One region of the Pectobacterium actinidiae genome, then DNA from elsewhere that is predicted to be linked to it. Evidence: predicted binding sites of a transcription regulator. Region 1 holds the regulator's gene; each other region holds the start of a gene.
The links. Region 1 encodes PhoB, which activates phosphate uptake and scavenging genes when phosphate is short. Its sites were predicted from a motif close to CTGTCATAAAACTGNCNNAT; they were not measured.
Positions count from the first base shown of each region.

Region 2: a site for PhoB is predicted at 2,015-2,034, ahead of glpT (glycerol-3-phosphate transporter). Genes of this name have one in related genera too.
Region 3: a site for PhoB is predicted at 1,447-1,466, ahead of pitA (inorganic phosphate transporter PitA). Genes of this name have one in related genera too.

Region 1 is NZ_JRMH01000001.1:985,656-988,942, reverse strand. It holds gene KKH3_RS04075 (PstS family phosphate ABC transporter substrate-binding protein) at 1-370, opposite strand, end outside; gene phoR (phosphate regulon sensor histidine kinase PhoR) at 386-1,708, opposite strand; gene phoB (phosphate response regulator transcription factor PhoB) at 1,736-2,425, opposite strand; gene sbcD (exonuclease subunit SbcD) at 2,721-3,287, shown strand, end outside.
Region 2 is NZ_JRMH01000002.1:215,697-218,983, forward strand. It holds gene glpB (glycerol-3-phosphate dehydrogenase subunit GlpB) at 1-161, opposite strand, end outside; gene glpA (anaerobic glycerol-3-phosphate dehydrogenase subunit A) at 151-1,821, opposite strand; gene glpT (glycerol-3-phosphate transporter) at 2,133-3,287, shown strand, end outside.
Region 3 is NZ_JRMH01000002.1:637,722-641,008, forward strand. It holds gene KKH3_RS20335 (BaiN/RdsA family NAD(P)/FAD-dependent oxidoreductase) at 61-1,260, opposite strand; gene pitA (inorganic phosphate transporter PitA) at 1,538-3,043, shown strand; gene uspB (universal stress protein UspB) at 3,222-3,287, opposite strand, start outside.

The sequences.
Region 1 (3,287 bases):
GCAGCGGGTTATCCTGATTGACCAACACGACCAGCGCATCCATTGCCACCGGCACCGCCAGCGGCGGATAGCCATAGTGCTGGACGAATGCCTCAATTTCGCTGGCCTTCATCGCCCTGCTCATCGGCCCAAGCTGCGCGGCTCCCGATGCCAGAGACGTCGGTGCAGAGGACGAACCCGCGGCCTGAATCTGTAAATTCACGTTCGGATAATGCTGGCCAAAATCCGCCGCCCAAAAGGCCATCAGGTTAGCCAGCGTATCCGACCCCGCGCTGGAGAGATTACCCGCCAACATCTGGCGAGGCTGTGCGGAGCACAACGCGCTGAGCAGCAGTAAAAAAGCGCCCGCAATACGAGTGGCGGATGTCATGGATAGCGTTTTCCGTCAAGCTGAAGGTTTCACCGTATTTTCAGCCAGAGAGGCAGGGACAATCAACCGATTCGGCAACGTAAAGACGAAACGTGAGCCTTGCCCATCCTCACTCATGATCTCCAGACGGGAATCATGATGGCTGAGTGCATGCTTAACAATCGCCAGCCCCAGTCCGCTCCCGCCCGTCTGTCGCGAACGCGCCTTATCCACTCGATAAAAGCGTTCCGTCAGGCGCGGTAAATGCTCGGCCGCAATCCCCGGCCCGTTATCGCTGACCTGAAATTGCGCGCCCTGTGGGATCTTCTGCCAGCAGACTTCGATACGCGTTCCCGCAGGCGTATGGTTGACGGCGTTATACACCAGATTGGATACCGCACTGCGCAGTTGTTCTTCATTACCAAACACGCAGAGATTTTCATTCACACGAAAGACGATCTCATGACGCCCCTGACTCAGCGTCTGCGCTTCACGCTGCAATACGCGCAGCATCAATGGGATATCGACTTTTTCATTCAGATCAATTGCCGTCGCCGCCTCAATACGGGACAAGGTCAGCAACTGTTTGACCAGCCCATCCATGCGTCGGGTCTGCTCCTGCATGGTGCTCAGCGCCTTCCCTCGCAGAGCCGCATCCAGCGTTTCTTCCTGCATCATTTCCAGATAGCCCTGCAACACCGTCAGCGGCGTACGCAGCTCATGGCTCACGTTGGCAAAAAAGTTACGTCTGGCACCTTCAAGCTGGTGCATTTGCGTAATATCACGCACCACCATCAATAGCTGCCCTTCGGAATAGGGCATCACGCGGAATTCAACATGGTGAGAATTATTCAACTGTAGCGTGAGAGGACGGCTAAAATCCTGTCCTTTCATGTAGTTTGTGAATTCGGGATAGCGCAATAAGTTGAGGATATTCTGACCGTTATCCTCCGGCCAGCGGAAATTCAGCAGGTGCTGCGCCAGATGATTACACCAGAAGATCGTTCCTTCTTCGGTAGTGATCACCACAGCATCCGGCAAGGACTCGGCACCGCTACGAAACCGTTTGATCAGAAGCGCCAGCTCACGGCGGCGGCGTCGGTTCCGCAACTGCATTTGGTAAAGCCCATAAAACAGCGGCTCCCAACTCCAGCGACCAGGCGGTGGCGTCATACTGCGGTCAACCCACAGCCAATAAGAGAGTTTTAGCTGGTTATAAAAATTCCAGCAGAGTAGGCCTAATACCGCGACCAGCAGAAACCAGGGCAGATAACCAAAAACCAGCCCCAGCAGCAACGCAGGTAAACAAAAAAAAGCCAGCTCCAATGCCAGCCTTTTCCAGGATAAACGTTCTAGCACGTTAATATTTCTCCGGTTACGATCACCTCAGTAACGCGTTGAAAAACGGTAGCCCGTTCCCCGAACGGTTTGCACCATTTTGTCATGTCCGCTGGTTTCCAGTGCTTTACGCAAGCGACGAATATGAACGTCGACAGTACGATCCTCAACGTAAACGTTAGTGCCCCAAACGTGATTCAGCAACTGTTCCCGGCTATAAACACGCTCAGGATGCGTCATAAAGAAATGCAGCAGTTTAAATTCCGTCGGCCCCATGTCCAACGCATGCTCTTCGGTCGTCACGCGATGCGAGGAAGGATCGAGGCTCAGGCCACGCATTTCAATCACTTCTTCCACCGCCATCGGTGAAATTCGGCGCATCACGGCTTTGATACGCGCTACCAATTCTTTGGGTGAGAACGGTTTAGTAATGTAATCATCCGCCCCCACTTCAAGCCCGCGCACGCGGTCTTCTTCTTCGCCACGCGCGGTCAACATCATCACCGGAATATCACGCGTCAGCGCCTCGCGCTTCATATGCTTGATGAATTGCAGGCCCGACCCACCTGGCAGCATCCAGTCTAACAACACCAGTTCTGGGAACGGCTCCGACAGTTGCGTTACCGCGCTATCATAGTCTTCAGCTTCAACGGGTTGATAACCATTTTGTTCCAGTACAAAGCAGACCATTTCACGAATTGGTGCTTCATCTTCCACGACTAATATGCGTTTTGCCATTGTTAATCCTGTCGTTAATCATCGTCGCTGTTAGCAGGCGAAAGGCATTATGCGTCAGTTTTATGACAGATTTATGAAAAACACCCGGACCTCTCCGCACGATTGTTACAGCGCGTACATCCTATTTTTCGAGCCGCTTTCCAAACTCCTGATTCCACCGCGACAGCCGCCGTCCCTGCTATATATAATCATGGCATGACGATGACAAAGCACTCTGGCGACGACACACCCTTTCACATAATAAATAATGACAACGTCATCCACCGCCACGCGGCATGAATATCGAGAGAACACGATGCGCATTATCCACACCGCCGATTGGCATTTAGGGCAATATTTTTATACCAAAAGCCGAAGCGCTGAGCATCAGGCTTTTCTACACTGGCTCATCGTTCAGGTGGAACACCATCAGGTCGATGCCATTATCGTTGCAGGCGATATTTTTGATAACGGTTCGCCCCCCAGCTATGCACGGGAAATGTATTATAGCTTCGTGGTAGAACTACAACGCACGGGCTGTCAGCTCGTTATTCTCGGCGGCAACCACGATTCCGTCGCCATGCTGAATGAATCCCGCGAGCTGTTGGCCTGCCTGAACACGCAGGTGATTGCCAGCGCCAGTGATGAGCCTGCCCAACAGGTGATCCTGTTGGAAAACCGTCAGCAGCAGCCCGGAGCCCTACTCTGCGCCATTCCTTTTTTACGTCCGCGTGATGTGTTAACCAGCAAAGCCGGACAATCCGGAGATGAAAAACAGCTGGCGCTACAGGAAGCGATTACCGCGCACTACCAACAGTGTTACCAACTGGCTTGCCAAAAGCGCGACGAACTAGGCTTACCGTTGCCGATTATTGCAACCGGA
Region 2 (3,287 bases), on a different contig from region 1:
CCGTCAGGGAGATGGGAAAGCAAATCCAGCGCACCGGAAGAAAAATGCAGCGCATTCTGCCCAGCGCTGACAATCGCACAGCGTTTTCCCTGCTCCGCTAAGCGAATACCGCAGGTCAACCCTGCCAGTCCGCCGCCGATAATCACAACGTCATAGCGCATGACGATCCTCCTGGCTGTCGCTGGCCGTCAGGCCGCACAATCCCTGATAAATCCAACTGGTAAACTCGCTTTCACGCAGCGCATTGCCCCACGCAATCGGGCGAATCCCTTTCCAGCGTTCGTTCAAAAACTGGCTGAGCTGCGTGAGCGACTGCTCCGGCGTCGCAGTACCCAGACGGCACAGCAGACCCGCCGCACGACACGCGCACAGTTCTCCCTGACAGGTGCCCATCCCCACGCGAGTACGCCGACGTAAATCAATCAGGTTATTCACCTGCAACGACTCCACGGCGTAGCGCACTTCCCCCGCCGTCACCGCCTCACATTCGCACACCAGGCTACGATCCAGACGCTCACCGGACAGCATTCGCCCGGCACGTTCACCGTGGCGATAAATCGCCGAACCGCGCAGCGGTGCAGATAACGGTTTTGCTACAGGATAAGCAGACAGGGCGTGGGGGGCAGATTTCACTTCCTCCAGCGATTCAGAACCGGGCAGCGGCGTCTGTGCAGTCGAGCAGGCTACGTCATGACCCAGCTTTTTGCAGATGGCGTCAGTTACCCATTCCGCCATCAGGCGGTAGGTCATCAGCTTGCCGCCAGTAATGGTAATAAAGCCTTCCAGCCCGTCGCGGCTGGCATGATCGAGCAGCACAATACCGCGACTTACGCTACGTCCAGTGGGATCGCTATCGCTGGCCACCAGCGGTCGGACGCCCGCATAGGCGCGTAGAATGCGCGTACTCGCCAACTTCGGTGCCAACATCGAGCCTTCCCGCATCAGCGTTTCTACCTCGGCAGGCGTCACCAGCATGTTGTCGATTTGATCGTAGTCGATGTGGGTTGAAGTGGTGCCAATCAGCGAAATGGTATCGCCCGGCACCAAAATGTCGGCATCCGCCGGCTTACGGCAGCGGTTGATCACCATGTTGTTGATGCGGTGCCCAAGAATTAACAGCGCGCCTTTTGCTGGGAACATGCGCACACGTAGATCGGCATATTCCGCAATGTGTTGCCCCCAAATACCGCCCGCGTTGACCACCACCTGTGCGTATATTTCTGTTTCTACACCTTTTTTATGGTCGAAAACGCGCACGCCAGTAATACGGTCGCCCTGACGAATCAGCCCGATGACCTCATGATAGGTCAGCACTTCCGCGCCGTGCTCGCAGGCATCAATCATGTTGGCCGCCGTCAGACGGAAGGGATCGACGGAACCATCCGGCACACGCACCGCGCCAATCAGCGTCGGGTTTGCCGCGGGTTCCAGCCGTAGCGCTTCCTGCGGATCCAACGCCTGAGCGCCAATCCCCGCCTGCTGACAGGCAGTGATAAACTGCGCCTGCCAGCCGAGATCGTCTTCTGGCAAGGTAATAAACAGGCCGTCGGTGGGTTCAATACAGTGGCGGGCGATCCGGCGGAGAATCTGGTTCTCTTCAATACATTCGCGGGCAGACTCACCGTCGGTTACCGCATAGCGTGCGCCGCTGTGTAATAAGCCATGATTACGCCCGGTCGCCCCGGTCGCAATATCATAACGTTCAAGTAGCAGGCAGCGCAGTCCGCGCAGAGCACAGTCTCGTACCGTACCCGCCCCCGTCGCACCACCGCCGATGACAACGACGTCAGTTTCACGCCAGTTCCCGGTATTTTGCTTCATGTTCTCGCTCCAGGCGGAGGATATGTATGTTGCTATTGGGACACAGAAAGAAGGGTTAATGTTTGATAAAGAGCAAAAACGAGCACTAAACGAAACCAAAGCAGGGTCTAAAAACAATAAGTGTGATTTAGGTCACTAAAACCTCACTGTGGAATTTTCCGATTCTGTTAACATGAGCGCAAAAATCGTCACAGTTTCATAAAAGTGTAACATTAGCGTCATGAATCACACTCATTCGCACGCTATCCCCTTACAATAACGTTCGTAATAGAACAAAAAAGCTATCGTTTTTTTTCGCATTGGAGATATCTATGCTGAGTATTTTTAGGCCCGCTGCCCACCAGCCGCGCGTGTCGCAAGAACACGTTGATCCGCTCTATCGCCGCTTGCGTTGGCAAATTTTCATGGGGATATTTTTTGGCTACGCCGCCTATTATCTGGTACGCAAAAACTTCACACTGGCAATGCCTTACCTGATTGAACAAGGCTTCTCACGCGGTGACCTTGGCTTTGCGCTGTCCGGCATCTCTATCGCCTACGGCTTCTCCAAATTCATCATGGGTTCGGTATCTGACCGATCCAACCCACGGGTTTTCCTGCCTGCTGGCCTAATTCTGGCGGCTGCCGTCATGCTGTTCATGGGCTTCGTACCGTGGGCGACGTCTAGCATTGCCGTCATGTTCGTCCTGCTGTTCCTGTGCGGCTGGTTCCAGGGAATGGGATGGCCACCGTGTGGACGCACCATGGTTCACTGGTGGTCACAAAAAGAACGCGGCGGTATTGTGTCGGTATGGAACTGTGCGCATAACGTCGGCGGCGGGCTTCCTCCTCTGCTGTTCCTGCTGGGTATGGCCTGGTTTAACGACTGGAAAGCCGCACTCTACATGCCTGCCTTCGCCGCCATTCTGGTTGCGCTGATTGCATTTGCCCTAATGCGTGATACCCCGCAATCCTGTGGTCTACCGCCAGTCGAAGAATACAAAAACGACTATCCTGTTGATTACAATGAAAAAGACGAAGAAGAACTGACAGCTAAGCAGATCTTCATGCAGTACGTTTTCCCGAACAAACTGCTGTGGTACATCGCTATCGCCAACGTCTTCGTTTACCTGCTGCGTTACGGTATCTTGGATTGGTCACCAACCTACCTGAAAGAAGTTAAGCACTTCGCACTGGATAAATCTTCCTGGGCTTATTTCCTCTACGAATACGCGGGTATTCCGGGCACGCTGCTGTGCGGCTGGATGTCTGATAAGGTATTCAAAGGTAACCGCGGTGCAACGGGCGTGTTCTTTATGACGCTGGTGACAATAGCAACCGTCGTTTACTGGATGAACCCAGCCGGTAATCCTGGTGTGGATATGGCCTGTATGATCATCATCGGCTTCCTGATTTACGGACCGGTTATGCTTATCGGCCTGCACGCGCTGGAACTGGCACCGAAGAAAGCGGCAGGTACAGCAGCG
Region 3 (3,287 bases), on a different contig from region 1:
TAGAGACGTCCTTTTCTCCATAAATTAAAGGAGAGCGCTGAATAAAGGTTATTATAGTGCCTATTTGCAGAAAGGCAGCGCCTGTGCACACGCCCATGCTGAGCTCCACGCCCATTGGAAATTATAGCCGCCGAGCCAGCCGGTCACATCGACCACTTCACCGATGAAATACAACCCTGGCACTGTACTGGCTTCCATGGTTTTGGAGGACAGCGCGCGGGTGTCAACGCCACCGATGGTCACTTCGGCCGTGCGATAACCTTCCGTACCGTTTGGCTGCACGCGCCACTCTTGCAGGCGCTGTTCAATCTGCGTTTGCTGTGCGCTATTCAACTGCTTCAGCGTGACGTCCGGCAGTTGCCCTAACGCTTGCAGGCATTCAACCAGCCGTTTAGGTAGCCATTGTGCCAACGTGTTTTTCAGGCTTTGGTTCGGATGAGCAGTGCGCTCGTCGTTGATGAGCTGCGTGAGATCGCGATCGGGCAGCAGGTTGATGGTGACGAATTCACCAGCCTGCCAGTAGCTGGAAATCTGCAAAATAGCGGGGCCAGATAGCCCACGGTGCGTAAATAGGATGTTTTCACGGAACGTCACGCCGTTTTCTGCGGTGACGACGGTAGGCACGGAGACGCCGGAGAGTGTTTGTAACTGTTCTAGCAGCGGCTTGTGCAGCGTAAAGGGCACCAGTGCAGCGCGAGTTGGGAGCACGTTGATGCCGAACTGTGCGGCAAGCTGGTAGCCAAACGGCGTCGCACCCAGGCCGGGCATCGACAGACCGCCGCAGGCAACGACTAACGATGCGCTTTGGAATGCTGTGCCGTTGCTTAGCTGGACGGTGAACAGATCGTCTGATTTCTCCACCGAGGTAACTTCACTGCGCAGACGGAGAGTGACGTTCGCCTGCTCACATTCTGTTACCAGCATGTCCACGATTTGCTGCGCGGAATCATCGCAAAATAACTGGCCGAGCGTTTTCTCGTGATAAGCGATACGGTGGCTGTTGACCAGACTGATGAAATCCCATTGGGTATAACGCGCCAGTGCCGATTTGCAAAAGTGAGGATTGTGGGACAGATACGCCGCGGGCTCTGCATACATATTGGTAAAGTTGCAGCGACCGCCGCCGGACATCAATATTTTCCGGCCAGCTTTCTTGCCGTTATCGAGCAGTAGAACACGCAGTCCGCGTTGTCCTGCCTGTGCCGCGCAAAACATGCCTGCTGCACCGGCACCGATGATGACAGCGTCAAACTGTTCCACAATGCATTTCTCCGATGAGTGAGTTTATCTTCTTGGATTGCCACAGGCTGAAAGCCGTAGGGCGGCAAATTGTAGTGTTGGTTTTTGTTCGATACCAGCGTAACAATTTGCATATTTTAGTAAAAATATATAATTATTTGATTTTTATTGATTAAGTGGTTTATCCACCGATTGCCGTCACATATTAAGTCAAAAAAATGTCATATTTTGCTTTTCCCGACCCCTGCTTGTCGCCGATAATGCGCCGCGTTCATGACCACTAAATGGCCTAACGTTTATGCTACATTTATTTGCCGGTTTGGATTACTACACTGGCCTGATGTTGATACTGGCTTTGTTGTTTGTACTGATGTATGAAGCCATTAACGGTTTTCACGATACTGCGAATGCCGTTGCCACTGTTATTTATACCCGAGCCATGCGCGCCGAGTTTGCCGTTGTGATGGCGGGTATCTTTAATTTCTTCGGTGTGTTGCTGGGCGGCCTGAGCGTGGCCTATGCAATTGTTCACCTTCTCCCCACGGATTTATTACTGAACGTGAGTTCGGCGCACGGTTTGGCAATGGTCTTTTCCATGCTGCTGGCTGCCATTATCTGGAACCTGGGTACCTGGTACTTCGGTATTCCTGCCTCTAGTTCTCACACGCTGATCGGCTCCATTATCGGTATTGGTTTGACCAACGCGCTGTTGACGGATACTTCCGTCGTGGATGCGCTGAATGTGCCGAAAATGATCAGTATTTTCCTGTCGCTGCTGCTCTCGCCGATTGTGGGCATGGTGGTCGCTGGCCTGATGCTGCTGGTTCTGCGCCGCTTCTGGAACAACAGTAAAAAGCGTAAGCGCGTGCATCTAACGCCCGTCGATCGCGAAAAGCAGGATGGCAAACGTAAGCCGCCGTTCTGGACGCGTACCGCGCTGATTTTATCGGCGATTGGGGTGAGCTTCTCTCACGGTGCAAATGACGGTCAGAAAGGTATCGGCTTGATTATGCTGGTGCTGATTGGCGTCGCGCCAGCCGGGTTTATTGTTAACATGAATGCGTCTGGCTATGACATCAGCCGTACCCGTGATGCCGTTGTCAATTTGCAGGAGTACTACAAGCAGCACGGCGACGCATTGGCGCACGTTATTGACTTGTCTCCTCCTGTGATTCCTACGCCGGAAAACACGATTCCCGGCAACGGTCAGAAAGAGTTCCACTGTGACAGTTCACGCGTGATGATTGCGATTGAGCGTACACAGGGTCTGCTGAGTAACCTGAAAAGTTACGATCAGTTGAACCCTGACGATCGCAGCAGAGTGCGTCGTTTGCTGATGTGTATCTCTGACACGATGGATAAGGTGATCAAGCTGCCAGAAACGTCGGGCGAAGATAAACGCTACCTGAGCAACCTGCGTAAAGACATGCTTCAGACCATTGAGTATGCACCGCTTTGGATCATCGTTGCTGTCGCATTAGCGCTGTCTCTGGGCACGATGGTGGGTTGGAAACGTGTTGCCGTGACCATCGGTGAGAAGATCGGTAAGAAGGGCATGACTTACGCACAGGGCGTTTCAGCGCAGGTGACGGCGGCTCTGTCGATTGGTGTTGCCAGCTACACCGGTATGCCGGTTTCCACCACGCACGTATTATCTTCGGCGGTTGCCGGAACGATGATTGCGGACGGCGGTGGTGTACAGGGCAAGACGATAAGAAGTATTCTGCTGGCCTGGGTGTTGACGCTGCCTGTCTCAATGCTGATGTCCGGTACGCTGTACTGGCTGGCGTTGAAGCTGATCTAACCTCAGCAAAACGTAGGGAACGTTTTCACGTCGCTTGCGACGGCCCGCATGACGGACAAGAATGTCCGTCATAAAAAAGGCGATTCTGTGGGGAATCGCCTTTTTACTTTTTATCGACGTTCATGGTGTTAGGACCAATGACTGTGTTAATACCCGTGATTGTGTAAGTACCAGCGTTTTAATACCACAACATCATGGCAATCAAGCTGGTAACGATAAGGCCGCACAGGGCGGTAGTAAGCAG